DNA from 3 places in the Paenibacillus hubeiensis genome. Region 1 is predicted to be linked to each of the others. Evidence: predicted binding sites of a transcription regulator. Region 1 holds the regulator's gene; each other region holds the start of a gene.

Region 1 (3,283 bases):
CAGGAAGCCGCGGAGCATGATCGTTTGCTCACGGCGATGCTGCCGTCTCCGTTCCGCTACCGCGATCAGGCGCTGCTGGTGATACCGCGCGATTTCCCGAGCGTGAAAGGGTCGATCGGGGACGCGCATTTCGTGGACATGCTGGTACGATCGTTGGCCGAGACGGCCATCGCTACGCGCGGGCGCATGATGGTGCTGTTTACGTCTTACCGCATGCTGCGCCAAGTGTATGACCCGCTTAAGGAAGCATTGTCCGGAAACGAAATCTCCTTGCTCGGTCAGGGCGTGGACAGCGGCAGCCGGTCCAAGCTCACCCGCAGGTTCCAAGACGCCAAAGCGACGGTGCTTCTCGGGACGAGCAGTTTTTGGGAAGGCGTGGACATACCTGGGGATGCATTGACATGTCTGGCTATTGTCAGGTTACCGTTCCAGCCGCCGAATCATCCGCTCCTGGAAGCCAAAAGTGAATTATTGCAGCAGCAGAAAAAAAACCCGTTCATGAAGCTGTCTGTGCCTCAGGCGGTCATTCGTTTCAAGCAAGGATTCGGAAGGCTGGTTCGCACAGCCAAGGATCGCGGCGTTGTTATCGTATACGATACGCGGGTGATCGAATCATATTACGGAAAATACTTTTTATATTCCTTGCCTGGGCCAAAAATGGAACACATGCTGACCGAGCAAATGGTTCCGCGCATCAGCGAATGGCTCGAACAAGACGTTGAACAAACCTAATTCAGGTAGAAACGACAGAACATTTTTCGGCAATGTTGCGAAACGCCTGCAAAAGGCGGTACACTTGTTGAGATTACATGGCTGCGGGTTGATACGTTAAAGAAGTACATCAAATATAAGGCGGCATCCTTCCTCTAAAATGATTCGAATTAGAGTACACGGCGGGATGCCTCCCTTTTCATCTATTTATCGCGCTTTGGCAAGGAGGAGCAAAAAAAACATGAAATCAGATAAAATTTCGGAAGCCGTCGTGAGGCGGTTGCCGGTATATCTGCGTTATTTGAGTGAATTGCACCAACGTGAGGTAACGACGGTTTCTTCGCAGGAGCTGGGACAGCGCCTGGACCTCAATCCGGCCCAGATCCGCAAGGATTTGGCCTATTTCGGCGATTTTGGCCGCAAGGGCATCGGGTATGACGTATCGTATCTCATTGAGAAAATCCGCCATATCCTGAAGATCGACCAGCAAATCAATGTTGCGTTGGTAGGAGCCGGTAACCTGGGTCATGCCTTGTCCAACTATAATGCTTACTTGAAGGACAACATGAAAATCGTGGCTGTATTCGATGCGTATGAACCCAAGATCGGCACCCAAATCAACAGCTTGAAAGTGCAAGCGATGAATGAGCTGACGGAATCGGTCAGAAACCTTAATATTCGCATCGGCATCATCACCGTCCCCGATACCGAAGCGCAGAATGTGGCCGACCGGTTGATCGAATCCGGGATCGAAGCCATCCTGAATTTTGCGCCAACCATCTTGAAAACCCCGCCGCATGTTCGTATTCATAATGCGGACTTTACGACGGATTTGCTAAGCCTTGCGTATTATTTGGAAAATGGAAAGGACGACGAGCAGGATGACGACAAATAAATGGGTTATACACAACGGCAAATTCGCCGTAAACAAAGGTTTGGAATGGAACGTGGTTCAAGGATACATGGTGGTGGAAGACGACAAAATTCAGTATATCGGCGAATCCTTGCCGGCAGAAGATGAAAGCCTGCCGAAAGTGGACGGAAAAGGATTGCTCTTTCTGCCAGGTTTGATCAATACGCACGGACATGCCGCCATGTCGCTGCTGAGAGGCCACGGGGATGATCTGGCGCTGCAGGTATGGCTGCAGGAGAAAATGTGGCCGATGGAGGCGAAAATGACGTCTGAGGACGTTTATTGGGGGGCGTCCTTGTCGGTGCTTGAGATGCTCAAAGGAGGAACGACGGCTTTTTTGGACATGTATGATCACATGGATCAGGTTGCCAAAGTCGTGGAGCAATCCGGCATTCGTGCAGCGCTCGCTCGCGGCGTCATCGGTCTTTGCTCCGAAGAGGAACAGAAGCACAAGCTCGGCGAAGCGGCTGCGTTTGCCCGCGACTGGAACGGGAAGGCAAATGGACGGATTACTGCCGTAATGTCTCCGCATGCGCCTTATACGTGCCCTCCGGATTACATAGAAAAGTTTGTGCAGGTTGCCCATGATCTGAATTTGCCGCTTCATACCCATATGTCCGAAACGCTGCGCGAAGTGGAACAGAACGTGACCGATTACGGTCTGCGTCCTGTAGCGCACTTGGAGAAGCTTGGCTTTTTCTCGCGGCCTTGCCTCGTGGCTCATGCCGTGCATTTAAACGATGAGGAAATCGAGATTTTGGCTCGCCATAACGTTGCAGTATCTCATAATCCGGGCAGCAATCTGAAGCTGGCTTCCGGCATTGCGCGAGTTCCTGAGCTGCTGAAAGCGGGCGTGACCGTTTCTTTGGGAACAGACGGACCGGCGAGCAATAACAATTTGGACATGTTTGAAGAGATGCGTCTGGCGGCATTGATTCATAAAGGCGTGTCCGGTGATCCGACTGCGGTTCCGGCCGGCGAAGCGCTTCTGCTTGGAACGGCATACGGAGCACGCTCGATTTTCCTCGACAATACCGGCTTGCTTGAAGCGGGAATGAAGGCGGATTTCATCGGGGTCAACATAGACCAGCCTCATCTGTACCCGCATACCGATCTGATTTCCCATGCCATTTATTCGGCGTCGGCCAAAGACGTGGAGCATGTGTGGGTAGATGGCAAACAAGTGGTGAAACATGGCGAGTGCCTGACGATGGACGAGGAACGCATTTTGCGTGAAGCTCAATCGGCGTTTGAGGGCCTGCTCGCCCGTTAATTTCTCATGGGCGCAGCCTCATCAGGGAAAGGGAGTTCGGCTTTTGAAGAAAAAGAAAAAGAAAAAGTGGATATGGATATCGCTGCTGATCCTGATCGTGGCGTTGATTGTATTGCAGCGCTATTACGTCTATGTGACCAAGGACCAGCGCAATCAGGAGGCGCTCGCCCTGCAGGCCGCCCAGCAGCAGCTGGAGCTGACGTCCTACGATAATTTTCAAAAATTCGTATGGGGACAGAAAGAGGGCGAAGACAGCATCTATTGGACGCTGAGCGGCACCAATAAGGATAACCAGGACGTCATTGTGTGGGTCAAGTTCGACGAGACGGGGAAACCGTTGTCCGGGGCGGGGGCAGTGCATAGCGAGCTGCTGCAGAACGGAATGT
Region 2 (3,283 bases), 180 kb from region 1:
AGCGCTTTTGAACAGCGGACTTGTCGATTTCACGGCGGACGGCAAACGAATCCAATCGGTTGGAGAAGTATCGCTGGATGCCTCGCTGAGCTGGGCCGTAAAACTGAATGGAGAGGACGTCGACCCCGAGCATTGGGATATGGAGCTGCATGCCAAGGACGAAGTGGTCATCTATGTCAAAGCCGCCGACAGCTCTAATGAGGGGGTTGCTTATCAGACAACCCTGCTCAAGGTGAGCGGCGGTAACATTCTGCCATCGCTCAATCGGCAGTATGCAGGCGTATACGTGCCGGAATGCACGGTGCGCGATGTGTTGAAATCCAGCGGCGTGGTTCGATTGTCGGAAAACAACAAATACGTCTTGTCCGTGGAAAACGTTAGCCCGCGCATGAATCAACGCTGGGTGATTATGGTCAATGACAAAGAATTGATGGACAACGGCCTGGACATGAAATTGAATCCGCGTGATGCGGTTAAACTGGAATTGACGGCATCCTGATGGACAAGCCGTGCAGATAGAAGCCCAATCCTCCTAGCGGGGGGATTGGGCTTTTTGGGGGTTAGATCCGGCAAATTTCCCGTGGGCACAATTCGCAATGGCAGATGCCTTGCAGCATTTGCAGATCCTTGATGACGATCATGCCGTTCTCATATTCGATGGCGTCTTTTTTGCGCAGGTCGCTAAGCATGCGGTTCACGCTCTCGCGAGTGGCACCGATCATGTTGGACAGGTCGGTGTGGGTAATTTTTTTATGAATGATGACATGTTCGCCGTGAGGCTCCCCGTACGAATTGGACAAACGGATTAACGTGGAGCATAGGGCACCCGGTTTACCATACAACATGAGGTCACGGAATTTGGTTTGGGTCAACCGGTGATGGATACCCATCCATTTCATGAAATCAATCGCAAAATCGCAATGCTGGCAGATCAGCATTTCCAGGTCTTTGTGCTCCAGGACGCCGATCTCGCTGTCCTCCAGCACTTCGGCCGAGAAGGAATGACGGGAACCAAAGAACGGGTCGGCCTGGCCGATCATGTCCCCGGCTTGGTACATATACATGATAAGCTCTTTGCCTTCATCCGTAGATTTGGTGATCTGGGCGCGTCCCCGTTTCAGATAATACAATTTGTCGGAGACATCGCCTTCCCAGTACAGGTGGGTACCTTCGGGATAGGTGCGTTCTTTCATCGTTACGAGCAGATGGTTGAAGTTCACTTCCGAGAAACAGCTTGTATTTCCGCGCTCTTCCAGTACACTCAATGGTTCTCTCATAAGTCTATCTCCCCTTTGTATCCGCCGGCGTTCTTTCATGTAGGTGAATGAGCTGCCGTGGTTCGCCGCAAGCCGCCGTCCTGATCAGGTGAATCCGGCCGGTGAGGGACGGTACAAATTGCGGTGGTTCAATTTTTAAGTTCAGTATATACCTAATGCGGGGGCTGGGAAGGAGGCAAAAATGGCAATATTTCAAACATTGTGATTAAATTCACTTTTCTAAGGAAAGGATGATGATGACAGAATATCATTTTAAATATGAAGAGCCGTAAGGGGAGTGGAGCGATGCTCCAAAACATAAATTAAATTTGTTATACTTTGTGAAAAAAATCACATACCGACCGAATTCGCCATGGTACGATGTGATCGTAAGCAGAGAGACAAACAATACGAACCTTTAGGAGGATGAGGGAGATGGCTGTAAAGAACGAAGTCGCCCCAGTAAAAGAACCGACAGCAGGCCAGTATATCCAAACGTTGATTGACAAAGCAAACAAGGCACACGCAGCGTTCATGTCCATGGATCAGGAGCAGATCGACCGGATCGTGCAGGCCATGGCACTCGCAGGACTCGACAAACACATGATGCTTGCCAAAATGGCCGTCGAAGAAACAGGTCGAGGCGTGTATGAGGATAAAATCACTAAAAACATTTTTGCCACGGAATATATTTATCACAGCATTAAATACGACAAAACGGTAGGCGTGATCGAAGACAACGAATTCGACAGCTTCCAGAAAATTGCCGAACCGGTGGGCATCATTATGGGGATCACACCGGTTACGAATCCAACGTCCACCACGATGTTCAAAGCGCTGATCTCCATCAAAACGCGCAACCCGATCATCTTTGGATTCCATCCGTCCGCACAAAACTGCAGCCGTGAAGCTGCCAAAATCCTGCTTGAAGCAGCAGTGAAGCATGGTGCTCCGGCCGATTGCATCCAATGGATCGACGATCCTTCCATGGATCGGACCAATGCCCTGATGAATCACCCTGACGTAGCGCTTATTCTGGCCACAGGCGGATCAGGCATGGTACGGGCCGCATACAGCTGTGGTAAACCGGCACTGGGTGTCGGACCAGGTAACGTTCCTTGCTTCATTGAGAAAAGCGCGGACATCAACCAGGCGGTGACCGACCTGATTCTGTCCAAATCGTTCGACAACGGCATGATCTGCGCATCCGAGCAAGCCGTCATCATCGAAGAAGCGATTTTCGACCAGGTGAAAAAGAAAATGATCGCCAGCGGCTGTTACTTTGTGAACAAAGAAGAGCTGGCAAAGTTGACGCCAGGCGTGATCAATGTCGATAAATGTGCGGTCAATCCGGCGATCGTAGGCCAATCCGCCGTCAAAATCGCCGAACTGTGCGGCATTGACGTTCCGGCAGGCACCAAAATCCTCGTTGCCGAAATCGAAGGCGTAGGCACGAAATACCCGCTGTCGGCCGAAAAACTGAGCCCGGTGCTGGCTTGCTACAAAGTGAAAAACGCAGCCGAAGGCATTGAGCGCGCAGCGGAAGTGGTTGCTTTTGGCGGCATGGGCCACTCCTCGGTGATCCATTCGAACAATGAAGATGTCATCACCAAATTTGCGGATCGTTTGCAAACAGGCCGGATTCTGGTCAACTCGCCATCCACGCATGGGGCGATCGGCGATATTTACAATACGAACATTCCGTCCCTGACGCTGGGCTGCGGCTCGTATGGACGCAACTCGACGTCGTCGAACGTATCTGCCGTCAACTTAATCAACGTGAAAAGGGTGGCTCGCCGTACCGTGAATATGCAATGGTTCAAAGTGCCGAACAAAGTCTATTTCGAAAAAGGCGCAACGCAATATCTCGCCAAAATGCCGGACATCACCCGCGTTGCCATCATTACGGACCCTGTGATGGTGAAGCTTGGTTATGTCGAAAAAGTAGAGCATTACCTGCGTCAGCGCCAGACTCCGGTTGCGATCGAAGTGTTCTCCGAAGTCGAACCCGATCCATCGACAACGAC
Region 3 (3,283 bases), on a different contig from region 1:
GATCGAAACCGATCTGGTCATTCTGTGCATCGGCTTCCGTCCAAATACGGGACTGCTGAAAGGTCAAGTCGACATGCTTCCGAACGGAGCAATCATCGTGAACAAATACATGCAAACCAGCCACAAAGACGTTTTCGCCGCAGGCGACAGCTGCGCGATCCACTACAATCCGACAGGTAAAGCAGCCTACATTCCGCTTGCGACCAACGCGGTGCGCATGGGTACGCTCGTGGCACGCAACCTTGTTCGTCCGACAACGCCTTACCTCGGAACCCAAGGCACATCGGGCATCAAAATTTATGAGCAAAACATTGCCGGTACGGGACTTACCGAAACATCGGCAGCCGATGAAGGTTTGGTTGTCGAAGCGGTAATCCTGGAAGACAGCTATCGTCCGGAGTTCATGCCGACTGCCGAGAAACTGCTGCTCAAGGTGGTGTATGAACAAGCTACACGCCGCATCGTCGGGGCGCAGGTGATGTCGCAGGCGGATCTGACCCAGTCGATCAATACGATCTCGGTTTGCATCCAGAACAACATGACGGTGGATGAGCTGGCGTTCATCGACTTCTTCTTCCAACCGCATTACAACAAACCGTGGAACTTCCTGAACTCGGCGGGACTCCAAGCTCTGCCCCCTGTGGAAGTGAAAGCACCGGCAATGGTTTAACTCTTTATATATGTAAAGTCGATATTTAAACAGCAGCAGGTTGGCGGAGATCCGTCAGCCTGCTGTTTTTTTGGTGATTACAGGTTGTCCGCATGCTGCGGCGATCTGCCACTTAACTTCAAATGTATGAAATTCTCTTCACGCAGAACAGTCACGCTAAAGTTCTCACTCTTTTTCACTTCACGATAATACTCGTCATAGCTCTGAAAATGAAATTGATAACCCATTTTGACCACAGAGCCATAGAGGGAACAGACGATTTCCCGGTCTTTCACGAAAATGATCTGTTGGATCGCTTCATCGTCTGATTCATAAACGTGATCGCTTTCGAAGCCGATGGCCGAAGTGATTTCTTCTTTGGAGGTATAGGGAGAAAATGAATACATGGCATCCCAGTCAAACGGAATGATTGCGTTCAGCGCATATTCCCCGTCATCCATAGAGTGGATCATCTCTTCGAACGCGTTTAGATGCTGTTGTGCAAGAGAAGGCTGAACTTTGTTCAAGTGAAGAATGCATCCAGGCAAAATGCTAAGGACAAGAATAAGCGCAGCCCATGCTCCTTTTCGTAAATCCAATATGACAAAGCCCCTCTCCAGTAAGGTTTCTCTTCATCTTACCGCATTTTTATGGAAAGGAACATGTTCAACATTATCGCTAATACGGGCATTGTGATTATTTGCACAAAGTTTTGCCGCCTGGCGAGATACAATGAAAACATGAAGTTGAACGGTGAAGAGAAAAGACCTTTGTCAGGGCGATTCATCACACAGTAAGAGGAGGATGCGTTATGGCGGCAAAAACACCTCTTGAGGTTGCACAATATACGGCGCAGACCGGGATGAAAAAAGCGCAAAGTCCGGTATCCACCGTGTTGGTGCTCGGTTTTCTGGCCGGAGCGTTTATCGCGCTCGGCTTTTTGCTGGATATTCGGGTCATTGCCTCTGCTCCGGCGGAGTGGGGAAGCATCGCCAATTTTATCGGGGCCGCAGTGTTCCCGGTGGGGCTGATCATGGTTTTGGTCGGGGGCGGCGAGCTGCTGACAGGCAACATGATGGCCGTACCGCTGGCGGCAGTGACACGCAAAATTACGCCAGGCAGCATGTTCAAAAACCTGCTGCTGGTGACGCTCGGCAATTTGTTGGGTGCGCTGTTCGTTGCGTATTTCTTCGGCCACGTACTGGGATTGACCGGCGACGGAGCATACTTGACCAAATTGGTCGATATGGCGGGGCATAAGCTGCATGACGGTTTCCTGCAGGCCTTCATCTCCGGCATCGGCTGCAACTGGCTGGTGGCGATGGCGGTATGGTTGTCCTATGCAGCCGACACGATGAGCGGCAAGGTGCTGGGCATCTGGTTTCCGACGATGGCTTTCGTGGCCATCGGCTTCCAGCACGTTGTGGCCAACATGTTCCTGATTCCGGCGGCCATCTTCGAAGGGCACTATTCGTGGGGCGAGTTTTTTATGAATGTTGTGCCCGTATGGTTGGGGAATCTGACGGGAGGCGCGCTCTTTGTGGCGGGGGCGTACTACCTGGCGTATATGCGCACAGCCAAACCGGAGGCGGCCGCAGCGGAAGGGGCGCAGCCGAAGGCGGAGACAAGAGCGGTATGGAGCAAGCAGGCATAATGCCAGCGATGGAGGAATCCAACGTGATCCGACGCGTAACGAACCTGAGGCATCTTATAATGGCTCATTTCGGCGTTGTTCAGCGCTAACGAATCCTACGCACGCTATTTTCCCGAAATAGAGGAATCGGTTGGCGTTACGCTAACAATAACGTGTCAGAGGTTCGTTACCGATGCAAGACGGCCAAATCAACCCGAATAAGGTGTGTAAGGTTCGTAAGCCGCGAGAGGTTATAACGCGAAGAGGACCGTTTCATACTTATAACGAAACAAGTGCAGGGATGCCTGCACTTGTTTTTTTATCATTTTAAAAATGTAAACCGCAGAAAAGTAAATTCGCCATGAAGAGGTTCGGGGGAACGAAACCTGTCCATGGCGAATTTCGGGAGTGGTCCATGATATGGCATAAGGAGGAAGTGGGGAAACACTAACCTGATGCCTTGCTTATATTGTACCCGCGCCATCTTTAGGTGAATCAGGCAAAGCAAATTTTTTTGCGCAAAAAGTCGAATTGGCGATATGATATAGCAATAGCATTTTGCAGGAGGAGGAGAAAGGACATGATCGATCAGGACAATGGCGTATTTCCGGCGGTTTGCCCGCTTGATTGCCCGGATACGTGCGGCCTGCTGCTACATAAGGAGAACGGAAAAATCGTGAAGGTAACGGGCAATCCCGATCATCCCATCACCAAAGGCGCCATCTGCAACAAGGTCAGAAACATGACGGAGCGAGTCTATCATCCGGAACGGCTGCAGTATCCGCTCAGACGTGTCGGCGCCAAGGGAGAGGGGCGGTTCGAACGCATCAGCTGGGACGAAGCGATCGACGAGATCACGACCCGGTTCCGCGCGTTGTCCGAGACGTACGGACCGGAATGCATTTTGCCCTACAATTTCTACGGCAACATGGGCATTCTCGGCGTGGACGGCATGGACAAACGTTTTTTCAACGCTTTGGGTGCCAGCGTGCTGGAGCAAA

What was found. The regulator Rex, encoded in region 1, represses fermentation and respiration genes when NADH is low (regulators of the CRP and FNR family bind a similar motif). The targets are predictions, from matches to a motif close to TTGTGAAATATTTCACAA.
Region 2: adhE (bifunctional acetaldehyde-CoA/alcohol dehydrogenase) is a predicted target of Rex. The motif match lies at 1,596-1,613, and genes of this name have one in related genera.
Region 3: RSX24_RS22885 (formate/nitrite transporter family protein) is a predicted target of Rex. The motif match lies at 1,340-1,357, and genes of this name have one in related genera.

The regions. Positions count from the first base shown of each region.
Region 1 is NZ_JAVYAE020000004.1:123,695-126,977, reverse strand. It holds gene dinG (ATP-dependent DNA helicase DinG) at 1-732, shown strand, start outside; gene RSX24_RS13820 (redox-sensing transcriptional repressor Rex) at 899-1,606, shown strand; gene RSX24_RS13815 (amidohydrolase) at 1,593-2,897, shown strand; gene RSX24_RS13810 (cell wall elongation regulator TseB-like domain-containing protein) at 2,941-3,283, shown strand, end outside.
Region 2 is NZ_JAVYAE020000004.1:304,316-307,598, reverse strand. It holds gene RSX24_RS14735 (hypothetical protein) at 1-499, shown strand, start outside; gene RSX24_RS14730 (Crp/Fnr family transcriptional regulator) at 561-1,277, opposite strand; gene adhE (bifunctional acetaldehyde-CoA/alcohol dehydrogenase) at 1,692-3,283, shown strand, end outside.
Region 3 is NZ_JAVYAE020000010.1:195,279-198,561, forward strand. It holds gene RSX24_RS22875 (FAD-dependent oxidoreductase) at 1-670, shown strand, start outside; gene RSX24_RS22880 (hypothetical protein) at 748-1,248, opposite strand; gene RSX24_RS22885 (formate/nitrite transporter family protein) at 1,461-2,303, shown strand; gene RSX24_RS22890 (molybdopterin-containing oxidoreductase family protein) at 2,863-3,283, shown strand, end outside.